3 regions of the Enterobacter sp. PL_is511 genome follow, and region 2 is predicted to be linked to each of the others. Evidence: predicted binding sites of a transcription regulator. Region 2 holds the regulator's gene; each other region holds the start of a gene.
What was found. The regulator PurR, encoded in region 2, represses purine synthesis genes. The targets are predictions, from matches to a motif close to CANGCAAACGTTTGCNTG.
Positions count from the first base shown of each region.

Region 1: purM (phosphoribosylformylglycinamidine cyclo-ligase) is a predicted target of PurR. The motif match lies at 4,488-4,505, and genes of this name have one in related genera.
Region 3: AC0TN7_RS15925 (nucleoside-specific channel-forming protein Tsx) is a predicted target of PurR. The motif match lies at 3,582-3,599, and genes of this name have one in related genera.

Region 1 covers NZ_JBVPGP010000021.1:237,162-243,256, forward strand. The annotation lists gene AC0TN7_RS10480 (DnaA inactivator Hda) at 1-555, opposite strand, end outside; gene uraA (uracil permease) at 651-1,940, opposite strand; gene upp (uracil phosphoribosyltransferase) at 2,027-2,653, opposite strand; gene AC0TN7_RS10495 (6-phospho-beta-glucosidase) at 2,869-4,299, opposite strand; gene purM (phosphoribosylformylglycinamidine cyclo-ligase) at 4,566-5,603, shown strand; gene purN (phosphoribosylglycinamide formyltransferase) at 5,600-6,095, shown strand, end outside.
Region 2 covers NZ_JBVPGP010000024.1:1,151,230-1,157,324, forward strand. The annotation lists gene punC (purine nucleoside transporter PunC) at 259-1,458, opposite strand; gene punR (DNA-binding transcriptional activator PunR) at 1,573-2,484, shown strand; gene purR (HTH-type transcriptional repressor PurR) at 2,502-3,527, opposite strand; gene cydH (cytochrome bd-I oxidase subunit CydH) at 3,825-3,914, shown strand; gene AC0TN7_RS21095 (MFS transporter) at 4,078-5,244, shown strand; gene sodB (superoxide dismutase [Fe]) at 5,283-5,864, opposite strand; gene AC0TN7_RS21105 (C40 family peptidase) at 5,987-6,095, opposite strand, start outside.
Region 3 covers NZ_JBVPGP010000024.1:106,210-112,304, forward strand. The annotation lists gene secD (protein translocase subunit SecD) at 1-307, shown strand, start outside; gene secF (protein translocase subunit SecF) at 318-1,289, shown strand; gene AC0TN7_RS15915 (VOC family protein) at 1,431-1,796, shown strand; gene AC0TN7_RS15920 (helix-turn-helix transcriptional regulator) at 1,811-2,491, shown strand; gene AC0TN7_RS15925 (nucleoside-specific channel-forming protein Tsx) at 2,580-3,443, opposite strand; gene AC0TN7_RS15930 (SadB/YajI family lipoprotein) at 3,711-4,250, opposite strand; gene nrdR (transcriptional regulator NrdR) at 4,403-4,852, shown strand; gene ribD (bifunctional diaminohydroxyphosphoribosylaminopyrimidine deaminase/5-amino-6-(5-phosphoribosylamino)uracil reductase RibD) at 4,857-5,960, shown strand; gene ribH (6,7-dimethyl-8-ribityllumazine synthase) at 6,048-6,095, shown strand, end outside.

The sequences.
Region 1 (6,095 bases), on a different contig from region 2:
CAGCTCAAACCCGCGCTGCTTTGCACGCAGCTGTAACGCCTGAAGCTTATCTTCATCCGACAGTGGCTGAAGCTTGTAGATTTGCCCCCAGTCCAGGCGAGACGCCAGATCCGGCAGTCCCAGATTCAGCTGGCGAGGCGGACGATCGCCGGTAATCAGCAGCCGGGTTTTCCCCGATTCCAGAATGCGGTTGTAGAGGTTAAAGATCGCCATTTCCCACGGCTCATCCCCCGCCACGCATTCGATATTATCAATGCACACCAGCGAAAGATGTTCCATTCCCTCAAGCACCTCAGGCACGAACCAGGTACGTTTATCCAGCGGCACGTAGCCTACCGCATCGCCGCGCGCCGAAAGCTCCGCGCAGGCGGCATGCAGCAGGTGGCTGCGCCCCGCGCCTTCGCGTGACCAGATATAGATGTATCCGCTGTGTTCCTGGCGCAGCACGTTTTGCAGTGCAGCCAGTAAAGAGGGGTTATCACCCGGCCAGAAACTCGCGAAAGTTTCGTCGTCAGGGAGATAGAGTGGCAGAGAGAGCTGTGCCGGTCCGTTCAGAAGTACCTCAACCAGATCTTACATAAAATCGGAACGGAGTTTAGCACGGAACCTGCAAGGAGAGAACCGGGCGGATCGTCCACCCGGTTAAAGGATCAATGTGGTGCTTTTTCGCTTTCGTCAGCGTCCAGCACCACCTCTTCCGGACGGATCACGGAGATCAGCTTGAAAATCAGGCTCAGGCCCACGCCGACGATGGTTGCCAGCGCCATGCCTTTCAGCTCGGCCGCGCCGATGTGCACCTTCGCGCCGCTCACGCCGATAATCAGGATCACGGAGGTCAGGATCAGGTTCTGCGCCTTGCTGTAATCCACTTTGGATTCAATCAGCACGCGAATACCGGAGGCACCGATCACGCCGTACAGCAGCAGAGAAACGCCGCCCATCACCGGAACGGGGATGATCTGAATCGCTGCCGCCAGCTTACCGACGCAGGAGAGCAGAATGGCGATGATCGCCGCGCCGCCGATAACCCAGGTGCTGTAGACGCGGGTAATCGCCATCACGCCGATGTTTTCACCGTAGGTGGTGTTTGGCGTAGAACCAAAGAAACCGGAGATGATGGTGGAGAAACCGTTCGCAAACATGGAGCGGTGCAGACCCGGGTCGCGGATTAAATCGCGCTTAACGATGTTCGCCGTTACCACCAGGTGGCCGACGTGCTCCGCAATCACCACCAGCGCCGCAGGCAGAATGGTGAAAATCGCAAACCATTCGAAGCGTGGCGTATAGAAGGTTGGCAGGGCAAACCAGTGCGCCTCGGCAATCGGAGTGGTGTCCACCACGCCCATTACAAAGGAGAGCGCGTAGCCCGCCAGCACGCCGATCAGGATCGGGATAATCGCCATGAAACCGCGGAACAGCACGGAACCAAACACCGTTACGCCCAGGGTCACCAGCGAGATGATAATGGTTTTGGAATCCGGTGACTGGCCGTCAGCAGGCAGCAGACCGGCCATATTCGCCGCGACGCCCGCCAGTTCGAGACCGATGACGGCCACGATGGCGCCCATCGCTGCAGGGGGGAACATCACGTCCAGCCAGCCGGTACCGGCTTTCTTCACAATGAAGGAGACCAGGCAGAACAGCACGCCACACATGATAAAGCCGCCCAGCGCGACCTCATAACCCAGCGGCAGCAACAGCAACACCGGCGAGATAAAGGCGAAGCTCGACCCGAGATACGCCGGAATTTTGCCTTTACAGATGAAGAGGTACAGCAGCGTACCGATGCCGTTGAACAGCAGCACGGTAGCCGGGTTAATGTGGAACAGGATTGGCACCAGCACGGTTGCGCCAAACATGGCGAACAGGTGCTGCAAACTAAGCGGGATAGTCTGTAAAAGCGGCGGTCTTTCACTCACCCCGATAGCACGGCGCGTCATAGTGTTTTCCTCTGAGTAGTATCGTTGTTGGTGTTTTATTCAAAAAAAAGCCGACTATCAAAGTCGGCTTATTTATCGTTATTCGATTATTTCGTACCAAAGATCTTATCGCCGGCATCGCCGAGCCCCGGGATGATGTACCCGTGCTCGTTCAGGCCCTGGTCGATAGAGGCGGTATACAGCTCAACGTCCGGGTGCGCTTTTTCCAGCGCCGCGATCCCTTCCGGTGCCGCAACCAGCACCAGCACTTTAATGCTGCTGCAGCCCGCTTTTTTCAGCAGGTCGATGGTGGCAATCATTGAACCGCCGGTTGCCAGCATCGGGTCAACCACCAGCGCCATACGCTCGTCGATGTTGGACACCAGCTTCTGGAAGTAAGGAACCGGCTCGAGGGTTTCTTCGTTACGGTAGATCCCCACCACGCTGATGCGCGCGCTTGGCACGTGCTCCAGCACGCCTTCCATCATGCCGAGACCGGCACGCAGGATTGGCACAACGGTAATTTTCTTACCTTTGATCTGCTCAACCTGCACCGGGCCGTTCCAGCCTTCGATGGTGACTTTTTCCGTTTCCAGATCGGAGGTCGCTTCGTAGGTCAGCAGGCTGCCGACTTCAGAGGCCAGTTCGCGAAAACGCTTCGTGCTGATGTCATGCTCACGCATCAGGCCCAACTTGTGTTTAACGAGTGGGTGTTTCACTTCCACAATCTTCATTCTCTTTCTCCTCTGAATGGCATCCGCAAAAAAATCGCGGGATTATACCGCTTTTTTCGGATTAGGCCATACCCATGTTGCTTGACAGGGATCAAGCAAAGACAAAAAAGCCGGAGGCTGAGTTCCGGCTTGGGTGCGGGTTCTGCCCGGTGGCGCTGCGCTTACGCGGGCCTACGTGTATTGTAGGTCGGGTAAGCGTTAGCGCCACCCGACAATTACAGGTTATCCCCGTTGCTCGCAATCACCTGCTTATACCAGTCGAACGACTTCTTCTTGCTGCGGTTCAGCGTGCCGTTGCCTTCGTTGTCTTTATCGACAAAGATAAAGCCGTAGCGTTTTTTCATTTCACCGGTACCGGCAGACACCAGGTCGATACAGCCCCACGGGGTATAGCCCATCAGGTCTACACCATCTTCCACCACCGCTTTTTTCATCTCGCGGATGTGAGCGGCCAGGTAGTCAATGCGGTACTGGTCGTTCACCGTGCCGTCGCTCTCCTGCACGTCGATTGCGCCAAAGCCGTTCTCAACGATAAACAGCGGCAGCTGGTAGTGATCCCAGAACCAGTTGAGGGAGTAGCGCAGCCCCACCGGGTCAATCTGCCAGCCCCAGTCGGATTTTTGCACGTACGGGTTAGAGACCAGGCTCTTGCTCTCGTCGTAATCCAGCTGCGGGTTGTCCGCCGTCGCCTTGGTGGCGAAGGACATATAATAGCTAAACCCGATGTAGTCCACGCAGCCCTGCGTCAGCGCCGCTTTATCTTCTTCGGTAATATCCAGCGCGAAGCCGCGACGTTCGAAGTAGTTGAGCAGATGCTGCGGGTACTTGCCGCGCACGTGCACGTCGGTGAACCAGTAGCGGCGGTGCATGGCATTCATCGCCATCATCATATCGTCCGGCGCGCAGGTCAGTGGATAGATAGGACACATGGCAATCATGCAGCCGATCTGCAGGGACGGGTTAATCTCGCGCCCCGCCTTCACCGCCAGCGCGCTGGCCACCAGCTCATAGTGCGCGGCCTGGAACATTACCGGCTCGCGATCTTCGCCCGGCGCGTACTTCAGCCCCGAGTTGGTGAATGGGGCAAAGTCTTCGTGGAAGTTGGCCTGGTTGTTGATCTCGTTAAAGGTCATCCAGTACTTCACCTTGTGCTGATAGCGCTGGAAAACCACTTTTGCAAAACGAACGAAGAAGTCGATCAGCTTACGATTGCGCCAGCCGCCGTATTCCGTGACCAGATGGAACGGCATCTCGAAGTGAGACAGGGTAATAACCGGTTCGATGCCGTGCTTCAGACACTCGTCGAACAGGTCGTCATAGAATTTCAGGCCTGCCTCGTTCGGCTCAAGCTCGTCGCCTTTCGGGAAGATCCGCGTCCAGGCAATAGAGGTGCGGAAGCATTTGAACCCCATCTCGGCAAAGAGTTTGATGTCTTCTTTATAGCGGTGGTAGAAATCGATGGCTTCATGGTTAGGGTAGTTTTTCCCGTCCAGCACGCCGTTGGTGATTTCACGCGGCACGCCGTGCGCGCCTGCGGTCATCACATCGGCCACACTCACCCCCTTGCCGCCCTCTTTCCAGCCGCCTTCGAGCTGGTGCGCCGCAACCGCACCGCCCCACAGAAAATCTGCTTTAAATCCTGACATTCACTTTCCCTCATTCTGCGTTATTTTCTGCAAAAACAATTACAGAAACCGGTTTCAGTTGAATGATGTGCAAAGCCGTTTCGGGTTGCAAGGAGAATACCGAAACCGGTTTCATTTTCGTGAACAGACGCAAGTTTGGGCGCACTGGCAGGCTGCGCGTAAAAAAAGATCCCTACGTCCAGAATAGGCTCGCAAACGTTTGCCTGGACTGTTAGAATTGCGCCGATTTTTCTTACTAGCTATGCAATCGCGTGGGGATTTAAGCCGTGACCAACAAAACTTCTCTCAGCTACAAAGATGCCGGTGTTGATATTGACGCAGGTAATGCGCTGGTTGACCGAATCAAAGGTGTGGTGAAAAAAACCCGCCGCCCGGAAGTGATGGGTGGTCTGGGTGGATTCGGCGCACTGTGCGCGCTGCCGCAAAAATATCGTGAACCTGTTCTGGTCTCGGGAACTGACGGTGTAGGCACTAAACTGCGCCTGGCGATGGATTTAAAGCGTCACGACACGATCGGTATCGATCTGGTCGCGATGTGCGTGAATGACCTGGTGGTTCAGGGCGCAGAGCCGCTGTTCTTCCTCGATTACTACGCGACCGGCAAACTGGACGTAGATACCGCGGCAAGCGTGATCAACGGTATCGCCGAAGGGTGCCTGCAGTCTGGCTGTGCGCTGGTTGGCGGTGAAACCGCGGAAATGCCGGGCATGTATCACGGCGAAGATTATGACGTCGCGGGCTTCTGCGTCGGTGTAGTAGAAAAATCAGAAATTATCGACGGCAGCAAAGTGGCCGATGGCGATGTGCTGATCGCGCTGGCCTCCAGCGGCCCGCACTCCAATGGCTACTCCCTGGTGCGTAAAATCATCGAAGTGAGCGGCTGTGACCCGCTGACGACCGAGCTTGACGGTAAACCGCTGGCTGACCATCTGCTGGCCCCGACCCGCATCTACGTGAAAAACGTGCTTGAGCTTATCGAGAACGTCGACGTTCACGCTATCGCTCACCTGACCGGCGGCGGCTTCTGGGAAAACATCCCGCGCGTCCTGCCGGACAACACCCAGGCGGTGATCGACGAATCCTCATGGCAGTGGCCAGCCGTGTTTAACTGGCTGCAGACCGCAGGCAACGTGAGCTCCCACGAAATGTACCGCACCTTTAACTGCGGCGTGGGCATGGTTATCGCCCTGCCGGCAAGCGAAGCGGATAAAGCGGTCAAGCTGCTGACTGAAAAAGGTGAAAACGCGTGGAAAATCGGTACGATTAAATCCTCCGATTCCGAACAGCGTGTGGTCATTGAATGAAAAACATCGTGGTGCTCATTTCCGGCAACGGAAGCAATTTGCAGGCGATAATTGACGCCTGCAAACAGAAGAAAATCAATGGCACCATTCGGGCAGTTTTCAGCAACAAGGCCGACGCGTTCGGCCTTGAGCGCGCGCGGGAAGCGAACATCCCTGCGCACGCGCTGGAAGCCAGCCAGTTCGCCGGGCGTGAAGCCTTTGACCGCGAGCTGGTGCATGAGATTGATGCCTACGCACCGGACGTCGTGGTGCTGGCGGGCTATATGCGTATTCTGAGCCCGGCTTTTGTAGAACACTTCGCCGGACGTCTGCTGAATATCCACCCTTCTCTTCTGCCGAAATATCCCGGCCTGCACACCCATCGTCAGGTCCTGGAAAACGGCGATGAGGAGCACGGCACCTCCGTGCATTTCGTTACCGGCGAGCTGGACGGCGGTCCGGTGATCCTGCAGGCCAAAGTCCCGGTCTTTGACGGCGACAGCGAAGAAGACG
Region 2 (6,095 bases):
GCGTAGACGCTTTTTTTGGTTTGTGAGAAATCTCACGGTAAATACCGCGAGGCTAATATCCGACGTAGAACAGAGGAAGGGAGATAACCCTTGCCGAAATGCCTTCCATGGTAAAACGGGAGCGCTCCGGCTCCCGTTAACACTTAATATTTATCGTATTTAATCGAACCAAATTTAGTATAGGCCTCAAAATTTGGTGATTCAATAGAAAATTGTTAGCAACCTAATCACTGAAATGTAACATGATTTCTGGCGCAATCAGGCATGCGAGGTTTCCACCTGAGCGCCGCTATCCTGCTCACGTTGCGCGGAGGCCTGCATGCGATAGCCCATCACCGCCAGCGCAACGGTGACCAGCATCACGCTGGTGGTGGTTAACAGTGGCGTCGCAATCAGCGCCGAGACCACCAGACTTGCCAGGAAGCACAGACCCAGCTGCAGGGTATTTTGCAGCGCGGCGGCGCGGCCTGTCGCCTGCGGGAACGGACGCAACGCTTGGGCTACAACAATCGGGTAAATCGCCCCGTTCGCCACGGCCATCACGCAGAAGGGGATCAAAATTTCAGCCAGGCCCGCGCCCGGAATAAACCCGACGGCCCAGGTGCCGATGACGCTCAGCGCATACAGCACCAGCAGCCATGGCAGCATTTGCTGACCTTCCCATTTTTGCAGCGCCGCGCGACAGCCGTACCCGCCCACCAGGAAGGCGATAGTCTGCGGAACATAGCTCAAACCGATGGCCGCCGGGCTGTAGCTCATATCGTGCAGAATGAACGGCGAGCCGGTAAGCCACGCGAAGAAGCTGGCCGAACAGGCGGCGTAAATCAGGACATTGCCGCGATACGCTTTGGCGCTCAGCAGGGAGGTGAAGGTAATCGGCTTCGCATCCGCATGCGCCTCTTTTTTATGCGCGGGCTTAAGGGCAAACGCCGGCAGCATCAGTACCAGCGTGATGGCAAACAGCGTGGCAAAAATGGCCTGCCAGTCAAAGTGCGCGAGGATCCAGCTGCCCAGCAGCGGAGCCAGGGCAGGGGAAAGACCCACCAGCGGCATAATGGTGGCGAAAATACGGTTTGTGCGGTTAGCCGGATAGTAGTCGGTCACCAGCGCCTGCCAGGTCACCGCCGCAGCACAGACGCCCACGGCCTGAATAAAGCGCAGCACCAGCAGCCAGGTGGCATCGCGCACCCACAGCATCCCCAGGCAGCCCACGGCAAAAATGGCCAGACCCAGCAGCAGTACCGGTTTACGACCAAAGCGATCCGAGAGCGGTCCCCACAGCAGCTGCGCGAAAGCGAAACCGGCAAGGAACAGGCTCAGGCTGGCGCTGATGGCCGCCGCAGGGGTTTGCAGGTCTTCCTGCATCGCGGCAAACGCGGGCAGGTACATGTCGGTGGCCAAAAAGCCCAGCACGCTTAAGCCGCCGAGCCAGACTAAAAATCCTTTCCTGGGTTGCATTCTCTTATTCTCCTGAGGAGGCAGGTGTACGTTGGCGGAGAGTGTAGGGAGTGCAAAGCGGCTTGTGAAACGCTAATATTTGGCGGGTGCATTCAAATTTTTTGCAGGCAGAAAATGTGGTCAGATTATTCTCTTGAAGTGGTCGATGCTGTTGCACGTAACGGCAGCTTTAGCGGTGCAGCGCAGGAGCTGCACCGCGTCCCTTCGGCCATCAGCTACACGGTGCGTCAGCTGGAGGAGTGGCTGGCGGTTCCGCTGTTTGAGCGGCGCCATCGTGATGTGGAATTAACGCCCGCAGGGGCGTGGTTTTTGAAGGAAGGGCGTTCTGTTATCAAAAAAATGCAGATCACCCGCGAACAGTGTCAGCAGATCGCTAACGGCTGGCGGGGGCATCTTTCCATCGCGGTGGATAACATCGTTAAGCCGGAACGTACCCGGCAGATGATCGTCGATTTCTATCGTCATTTTTCAGATGTCGAGCTGCGGGTCTCGCAGGAGGTGTTCAACGGCGTCTGGGATGCGCTGGCGGACGGCAGGGCAGAGATGGCAATCGGGGCCACGCAGGCGATCCCGGTCGGGGGACGTTACGCCTTTCGCGATATGGGCATGCTGAGCTGGAAGTGCGTGGTGGCAAGCGATCATCCGCTGGCGGTGATGGAGGGGCCGCTCAGCGATGATACGCTGCGCAACTGGCCGTCGCTGGTGCTGGAGGATACCTCCCGTTCATTGCCGAAGCGTATCACCTGGCTTCTGGACAACCAGCGGCGGGTGGTGGCCCCTGACTGGGAATCGTCGGCGACGTGCCTCAGCGCCGGACTGTGCGTCGCGATGGTGCCCGTTCATTTCGCGCGTCCGCGCATCGATACCGGAGAGTGGGTTGAGCTGACGCTGGAGAATCCGTTCCCGGATGCGGCCTGCTGCCTGACCTGGCAGCAAAGTGATGTCTCGCCTGCGATGGCCTGGCTGCTGGATTATCTGGGAGACAGCGAAACGCTAAACCGGGAATGGTTACGGGAGCCAGCATAGCTGGCCCCGTAAAGCGATTAACGACGGTAGTCGCGGAACGGACCGTCCGCAACGGAACGGCGTTCGATAAGACGCGGGTGAACTTCAATGGACTGCGACTCTTCACGTTTGTTGACGATCCTGTCCATCAGCATATTGAAGGCCGTTTCGCCCAGCGAATCTTTCGGCTGGTGAATGGTGGTCAACGCTGGCGTGAAGAAACGCGCGTTACGCACGTTGTCATACCCGATCACGGAAATATCCTGCGGTACGCGCAGACCCAGCTCGTCGGCAGCGCAGAGCGCGCCCATAGCCATGATGTCACCCCCGCAGAAAACGGCGGTCGGACGGTGTGGCTGGGAGACGATCTGCTGCATTGCGCGGTAGCCCGACTCCGGCTCAAAGTCGCCCTGCACAATCCAGTTTTCCGGCACGTTGATCAGCGCTTCTTCCATCGCTTTCATAAAACCGGCCAGACGGCCCGCGCCGGTGTTGCGCTCCAGCGGACCGGGGATCACGCCAATCTCGCGGTGACCGCGTTCGATCAGATAACGACCGGCCATATAGCCGCCTTCAAAGGCATTATCGATAACGGAATCAGTGAAATCCGCGCGCGCTTCGCCCCAGTCCATGACCACCATGGGAATATGGCGATACTCTTCGAGCATCGACAGCACGGATTCCGGGTACTCGGAACACATTACCAGCAGGCCATCAACGCGCTTTTGCGCCATCATCGACAGGTAGGCACGCTGTTTTTCTATGCTGTTCCATGCGTTGCCCAGAATCAGGGTATAGCCTTTCTGGAAGCAGTTCTTCTCTACCGCTTCAATGATCTCGGCAAAATAGGCCGCTTCACTGCTAGTGGCCAGCAATCCAATGGATTTGGTGTGATTAACCTTGAGGCTGCGCGCAACCGCACTTGGCGAATAGTGCAGCTCTTTGATCGCTGCCCAGACGGCGTTGCGCGTCTCTTCCGCCACGAAGCGGGTTTTGTTAATTACATGTGATACGGTTGTAGTGGAAACGTTTGCGCGTTTTGCTACGTCTTTAATTGTTGCCATTAAATGTCACTCCAGACCATATCCTAAACTCCTGAAAAACTTGAAGGTAAACGTTTGCCTTCTCTCACCCTTATCACGCAATCTTGAATTGCGGCACGCCGGGAAAACGACACGGGACGTCAGGAGGGGGTCAATGGCCGGTACGCTAATAAATTTAGCGTGGAATTTTGTCCTATCTTGATGAAAAGGGGAAGAGGTAAAGTGTTTATCAGCCTAAATCCAGGAAGATTTTTGACGTAAATTATGCAAAAATGAGCAGGCTCACTTTTCGTGGGGGGATTAAAAGGAGAAAAATTGATGAGTTCCGATCTGAAGTTTTCGCTGTTCACCACCGTTATTGTGCTGGCTCTGATTGTCGCGGCCGGTCTGACGGCTGCGCTGCACTGATTTACGCGGAGGGAGAGCCTTCTCCCTCCCGATCGACCCGATTGTTACTTCTCTGGCAAAAATCTTTTGCCATTTTGTTAACTTCTCATTTTTTGTGATTGATGTCATGCTTTCCGCTTCTTTGTTCTGTGTCACCACATGACACGGCATCCGGAGTTGACGCATGAAAATCAATTTTCCCCTGCTGGCCCTGGCGATTGGCGCTTTTGGGATTGGCACCACTGAATTCTCCCCGATGGGGTTACTGCCCGTCATCGCCCGCGGCGTGGACGTCTCGATCCCTGCGGCAGGGATGTTAATCAGCGCCTATGCTATCGGCGTGATGGTGGGGGCGCCGCTGATGACGCTTCTCCTTTCGCACCGCGCGCGCCGCAATGCGCTGATTTTCCTGATGGCGATTTTCACCCTGGGTAACGTGCTTTCGGCCATTTCGCCGGACTACACCACGCTGATGCTGTCTCGTATTCTGACCAGCCTTAACCACGGCGCGTTCTTCGGGCTGGGATCGGTCGTGGCTGCCAGCGTGGTGCCAAAACATAAGCAGGCCAGCGCCGTAGCAACCATGTTTATGGGGCTAACGATTGCCAACATCGGCGGGGTGCCTGCGGCAACCTGGCTGGGGGAAGCGATCGGCTGGCGGATGTCCTTCCTGGCAACGGCCGGGCTGGGCGTGGTCGCGATGGTGGCGCTGTTCTTCTCCCTGCCGAAAGGCAGCGCGGGTGAACGTCCTGACGTGCGCAGAGAGCTGTCGGTGCTGGTGCGCCCGCAGGTCCTCTCCGCGCTGCTCACCACCGTGCTGGGGGCAGGGGCGATGTTTACCCTCTACACCTATATTTCACCGGTATTGCATGACATCACCCACGCAACGCCTCTCTTTGTGACCGCGATGCTGGTACTGATAGGCGTGGGCTTCTCGATCGGCAACTATCTCGGCGGGAAATTTGCCGACCGTTCCGTGAGCGGCACGCTGAAGGGCTTCTTAACCCTGCTGATTGCCATCATGATTGCCATTCCGTGGCTGGCGCGTAATGAGTTTGGGGCCGCGATCGCAATGGTCGTCTGGGGAGCCGCCACCTTTGCCGTGGTGCCGCCGCTGCAGATGCGCGTGATGCGCGTCGCGCATGAAGCGCCGGGCCTCTCATCGTCGGTCAACATCGGCGCCTTCAACCTGGGCAACGCGCTCGGTGCGGCGGCCGGTGGGGCCGTGATTTCAGGGGGACTGGGGTACAGCTTTGTGCCGGTGATGGGGGCGATTATTGCCGCGCTCGGCCTGCTGCTGGTGATGATGTCGGGTCGTAAACAGCCTGAAGCAGCCTGCGCTGCGGAATAAACCAAAAACGCAGAAGGGCGAACCCTTCTGCGTGTCTCTTACGCGGCGAAGTTCTTCGCGACAAAGTCCCAGTTAACCAGTGCCCAGAAGTGCTCCAGGTAGTTCGGGCGCGCGTTGCGGTAATCAATGTAGTAAGCGTGTTCCCATACGTCCACGGTCATCAGCGGCTTAGCGCTGGTGGTCAGCGGGGTGCCTGCGTTAGAGGTGGACACGATAGCCAGTTTGCCATCCGCCTCTTTAACCAGCCACGTCCAGCCCGAACCGAAGTTCTTGATGGCTGCATCGGTAAATTTCGCTTTGAAATCCGCGAAGCTGCCAAAGGCGGCGTTGATAGCGGTAGCCAGTTCACCGGCAGGTTCGCCACCGGCGTTTGGCGCCAGGCAGTGCCAGTAGAAGGTGTGGTTCCACACCTGAGCCGCGTTGTTGAATACGCCACCCTCTGAGCTGCGGACGATCTCTTCCAGCGTTTTGCCTTCAAAATCGGTGCCCTTGATCAGATTGTTCAGGTTAGTGACGTACGTCTGGTGATGCTTGCCGTAATGATATTCCAGGGTTTCCGCAGAAATGTGCGGTGCCAGGGCGTCTTTTGCATACGGTAGTGCAGGTAATTCGAACGACATTGCTTCTCTCCTTATTGTATTTTGCGTTGCCAATAACCACACAGACAACAAGGACAGGATAGCAAATTGAAAGGGTATGCAAAAGAGGAACTTACCCTGCCACGGGTGTGGCAGGGCAGGGGTTAGCGAATGGTTTTCGGCGTCATCACGCGACGTGCGCCGACGTAATGGCGTACCCAGTAGTCTTCACTGAGAGAGGTGATCTGAATATCCTGGCCGCTACGCGGTGAC
Region 3 (6,095 bases), 1.0 Mb from region 2:
TGCGGTGGCGGTCGACGCCAACGTACTGATTAACGAACGTATCAAAGAAGAGTTGAGCAACGGTCGCTCTGTTCAGCAGGCGATTGATGAAGGTTATAAAGGCGCGTTTAGCTCCATCTTCGATGCGAACGTAACAACACTGATTAAGGTTCTTATCCTGTATGCAGTGGGTACTGGCGCGATCAAAGGCTTTGCGATTACAACCGGTATCGGTGTCGCAACGTCAATGTTTACCGCTATTGTCGGCACCCGTGCCATCGTGAACCTGCTGTACGGCGGCAAGCGCGTCAAAAAGCTGTCTATCTGAGGAGTGCGTTGTGGCACAGGAATATACTGTTGAACAATTGAACCACGGCCGTAAAGTCTGGGACTTTATGCGCTGGGACTACTGGGCCTTCGGCATTTCAGGTTTCCTGCTGATTCTGTCCATCATCATTATGGGCGTGAAAGGCTTTAACTGGGGTCTCGATTTCACCGGTGGTACGGTCATCGAGATCTCCCTGGAAAAACCGGTCGATATGGACCAGATGCGCGAATCGCTGCAGAAAGCGGGCTTTGAAGAGCCGCTGCTGCAGAACTTCGGCAGCAGCCGCGACATCATGGTGCGTATGCCGCCGGTGCACGATGCCAACGGCAGCCAGGAGCTGGGCAGTAAGGTTGTTAGCGTGATTAACGAAACAACCAGCCAGAACGCAGCGGTTAAGCGTATTGAGTTCGTCGGTCCAAGTGTGGGTGCTGACCTGGCGCAGACCGGCGCGATGGCGCTGCTGGTGGCGCTGATTTCCATCCTGGTGTACGTCGGTTTCCGCTTTGAGTGGCGACTGGCGGCCGGTGTGGTTATCGCTCTGGCGCACGACGTGGTGATCACCATGGGCATACTGTCGCTGTTCCACATTGAGATTGACCTGACGATTGTGGCATCCCTGATGTCCGTTATCGGTTACTCACTGAACGACAGTATCGTGGTATCTGACCGTATTCGTGAAAACTTCCGTAAGATCCGTCGCGGTACGCCGTACGAAATCTTTAACGTGTCGTTGACCCAGACGCTGCACCGTACCTTGATCACCTCCGGTACTACCCTGATGGTGATCCTGATGCTGTTCCTCTTCGGTGGTCCGGTGCTGGAAGGCTTCTCGCTGACCATGTTGATTGGTGTCACCATCGGTACAGCGTCGTCTATCTACGTCGCGTCCGCACTGGCATTGAAACTCGGCATGAAGCGCGAGCACCTGCTCCAGCAGAAAGTCGAGAAAGAAGGGGCGGATCAGCCGTCCATTCTGCCGTAAGGCGACGTTTAGCGCGTTATCGAAATCCCGGTCGGTTGACCGGGATTTTTTTATCTCCTTCTGACAAACACTCCTGACAGTATGCTGTCAGGAGCCCTGTCGTAGACTCCTTCTGAACCCAAACAACAGGCAGGAGGATGTATGAAAAGCGTCATTAACTGGTTTGAAATTCCGGTCTCGGATATGGAGCGCGCCATCAAATTTTATGAGCCGGTGATGCAGCTCGCGCTGCGTCGCGAGAAAATGGACTGCGCGGAGCTGGCGGTTTTCCCGCATGAGGATCCCGCCACCGGAGGCGCACTGGCAAAATTTGACGGCGTTACACCGTCTTTGCAGGGCGCTATTATTTACCTGCATACTGACAATCTGGCGGCCACGCTCGATCGCATCGCCTCTGCGGGCGGCGAGTGCGTGTTTGGCCCGCTGGAACTGCCGCATGGCATTGGCACTATCGCATTGTTTACCGACAGCGAGGGTAACCGCGTCGGCCTCCATCAACCTGCCTGAGAGCGGAATAATATATGACCCGACGCGCTGACCGTTTGTTTCAGATTGTGCAGATCCTGCGGGGCAGGCGTCTGACAACGGCAGCGCATCTGGCGGACCGGCTTGGCGTGTCCGAGCGCACGGTCTACCGCGATATCCGCGACCTGTCGCTTTCCGGTGTGCCGGTGGAAGGTGAAGCAGGGAGCGGATATCGGCTGATGTCGGGTTTTGACCTGCCGCCACTGATGCTGACAAATAAGGAATCTGAGGCGCTGATCGTCGCGATTCGCCTGCTCAAAACCTGGGGAGGCGAATCGCTGTCGCGCGAGCTGGAGTCGGCTCAGGAAAAGGTGCTGGCGATTCTGCCCGAGGAGAGTCGTCGAAAGGCGGAGCAGACGCGGATCTACGCCCCGGATTTTTGCATGCAAAGCCACTCCCGCAGCGATTTTGACAGGATTCATCAGGCGATTTCCGCCCAACAGGTGCTGGCGCTGCATTACCGTGATGAAGCAGGACAGCTGTCTAATCGTGAGGTTCAGCCGCTGGGGCTGTTCTTCTGGGGAGAGCGCTGGCTGCTGGCGGCGTGGTGTGAACGGCGCGATGACTATCGCTGTTTCCGGCTCGACAGATGCCTCAATATTGTGACTACGGAAAGGCGGTTTAGCGAGAGTGCGGACAGGTCTCTGGCAGATTTTTTGCGGAAGGTTAAGCAGTAAAAAGCCGGGTGGCGGCTACGCCTTACCCGGCCTGCATTCGGATCGTTGGCCCGGTAAGCGTAGCACCACCGGGCGAAACCCACACTGATTAGAAGTTGTAACCTACAACCAGGTAGCCACCCCAACCGGTTGATTTAGACGTGAAGTCACCCTCACCCCAGTTAACGGTATCCCCACCTTTCCACTGGCCGCCGTTATGGAAATAACGCGCGACGACAGAGTAGTGCCAGTGATCGTAGTTCAGGGCCAGAACGTGGCTGGACGCGATAGAGTTACTGGTACGGTTCTTGTCATCACCCAGATCTGAGCCCCAGTCGAAGTTGGTGAAGCCGATGTAGGTCAGTTGGCCACCCCAAACCTGAGTGATTGGCACAAAGTATTTTACTTTGAAACGGTAGCCATCCCACTCGTTTTCGTTTGAAGCGCCATAGTTCTGCCACTGGTATTTAGCATACACGTTCAGAGACAGGCCCATTGGCAGACCGGTATCGATATCTGTACCCAGACCCATGTACCAGGTGCTCTGACGGCTGCCTTTGTTATCGCCCATATCGTAGATATAGTTGTTGGCGAAATACCATTCTTTGAACGGACCAAAGCTCAGGTCGGTACCCGTCAGTTTATCAATAGAGAAACGCGGTTCGATTTCCATGAACAGCGGGGAACCGTCGGACCAGATACCTTTGTCGTTACCGTTACCCCAGTCAAAGGTCTTAGGAATATCGATATAGCCGTAGAAATCAAACCAGTCTTTTTTAGCAAACGCTTCGTATTCCAGATAAACGTCGTTGTTCAGCTTCGGAGAAAAGCGCGTGTGGTAGCTGCCGACCACGTTAACGCTCTGGTGCCACCAGTCGGAGAGATATTGTGGTTTATCGTTTTCCGCTGCGTTAACAGTGAAAGAGGAAGAAAGTGCCAGCACGGCGCCAGCTGCGAGTAATGTTTTTTTCATAATCATGCCACTGATTGAAATTCCCTTCCGGGAGTGAAAAATGCGCGAATTGCGTTTCTAAATATTTCGTGTTTCTGCGGTGCCTATTATAGGAATCCCTGCTCACAAAAATATGTGTTGTTTCACATATCTCTCACACGCGTAATCGATTGCGTTCACGTTTGCGTACTTTAAACGGCCGGGATTGTAGCGGCAATCATTTATGTTGCCAATCCATACGAAATGTAAATGTTAGCGGAGTGACATTTCACTCCGCTAAAAGTGGGGTTACTGAGCGGCGGGCTGGATATCGTGAATGCGGATGAAACCTAACTGATCCGGAGTCAGTCCGTTAATCTGCAGTGGAATGTCAACATCGCTCGGAGCCAGCACGCTGGCCGGTGCGGTGAACAGCTGACGGTTAACATTCACCTCCTGGTAGCTCTCCGTGGTGCCCTGGATCTGTCCCCATTCGACGGTGCCGCTGAAGGCTGGCAACGGATCGTTGGATTCTCCCTGGATGCGTAATGTTGCGCGAGTACCATTTGCATTCGCCGCCACGTTCACCAGAGACATTTTCAGCGTGCCAATCTGACTATTGAGCCGCGCGGGCGTATTCGCCCCCGGTAGCAGATAAACCCCGCTGCTGGATTTAGCATTCAGCGCGTTTTGCTGGGTGATCTTCACCGTTTCTTTGTTCAGTTTGTCCATCGCCGTATTGAGCGTATTTACGCTCTGTTTCATCTGACGGACTTCGGTTTGCTGTGCACAGGCGCTAAGGGTGAAGAGGCTCCCCACCAGCAAAATTTTCAGGTAACGTCTTGTCATTGCGTTTATTTCCTTGAAATAACGGATCGTCCTAATGGTAGCCAGCATCATCGTGTCAGACATAGATCCTTTGTCTCAAAAAGCTCTTCCTTTGTTGTCAGGCCAGATCAGGGTAAAATGAAAATTAGTTAACCGGATAACAGGGATACCGTATGCATTGCCCATTCTGCTCCGCTGTGGATACCAAAGTCATCGACTCTCGTCTTGTGGGCGAAGGGTCATCCGTACGCCGTCGTCGGCAATGTCTGGTGTGCAACGAGCGTTTCACGACCTTTGAGGTTGCTGAGCTGGTAATGCCGCGCGTGGTAAAAAGCAACGACGTGCGAGAGCCGTTTAACGAAGAGAAACTGCGCAGCGGGATGCTGAAGGCCCTGGAAAAACGTCCCGTCAGCGCGGACGACGTTGAAATGGCGTTAAACCACATAAAATCTTACCTTCGTGGTTTGGGTGAGCGTGAAGTGCCGAGCAAAATGATCGGCAACCTGGTGATGGAGCAGCTGAAAAAGCTCGATAAGGTCGCCTATATCCGCTTCGCTTCGGTCTACCGCAGTTTCGAAGATATCAAAGAGTTTGGCGAAGAGATCGCCCGCTTACAGGATTAAGCTCATGCAGGATGAGATTTACATGGCGAGAGCCATGAAGCTGGCGCAGCGCGGTCGTTTTACTACCCATCCTAACCCGAACGTCGGGTGCGTTATCGTCAAAGATGGCGAGATCGTGGGGGAGGGGTTTCACTATCGTGCCGGCGAACCGCATGCTGAGGTTCATGCGCTGCGCATGGCCGGCGAGAAGGCGCGCGGTGCTACGGCCTACGTCACACTGGAGCCCTGCAGCCATCACGGGCGTACGCCGCCGTGCTGCGAAGCGCTTATCGCGGCAGGTGTTTCGCGCGTGGTCGCATCGATGCAGGATCCGAATCCGCAGGTAGCCGGACGCGGTCTGTATCGCCTGCAGCAGGAAGGCATTGACGTCAGCCATGGCCTGATGATGCAGGACGCGGAAGCGCTCAACAAAGGCTTTCTGAAGCGCATGCGCACGGGGTTCCCGTATATTCAGCTCAAGCTGGGCGCCTCGCTGGACGGTCGTACGGCGATGGCAAACGGCGAAAGCCAGTGGATCACGTCGCCACAGGCAAGGCGCGATGTGCAACGTCTGCGCGCGCAAAGCCATGCTATTCTCACCAGCAGTGAAACCGTTCTGGCTGACGATCCGGCTATGACCGTGCGCTGGGACGAACTGAATGCCGATACTCAGGCGCTTTACCCGCAGGAGAACCTGCGTCAGCCGCTGCGTATTGTCATTGATAGCCAGAACCGGGTGACGCCGGAGCACCGCATCGTCCAGCAGCCGGGTGAAACCTGGATTGCCCGCACTAAAGAAGATACGCGCGAATGGCCGGAAGGCGTGCGCAGCATTATGGTGGCGGAGCATAACGGTCATCTGGATCTGGTGGTGCTGATGATGCTGCTCGGCAAGCAGCAGGTGAACAGCATCTGGGTCGAAGCCGGGCCAACGCTCGCCGGTGCGCTCTTACAGGCCGGACTGGTGGATGAATTGATTGTTTACGTTGCGCCTAAACTGTTAGGTCACGATGCGCGCGGCCTGTTTGTGCTGCCTGGCCTTGAAAAACTGGCCGACGCACCGCAACTCAAATTTAGCGAGATTCGTCCGGTAGGTCCGGATGTCTGCCTCCACTTAACGACAGCGTAATTGCTCCTGAAATAGGGAAGCAGTGCGCAAAGTATTATGATAAAATCCGCCCCCCTGCGGGGCCAAATGAACCCGTAAAGGAAGAGTATGAACATTATTGAAGCTGCTGTAGCTACCCCGGACGCTCGCGTCGCC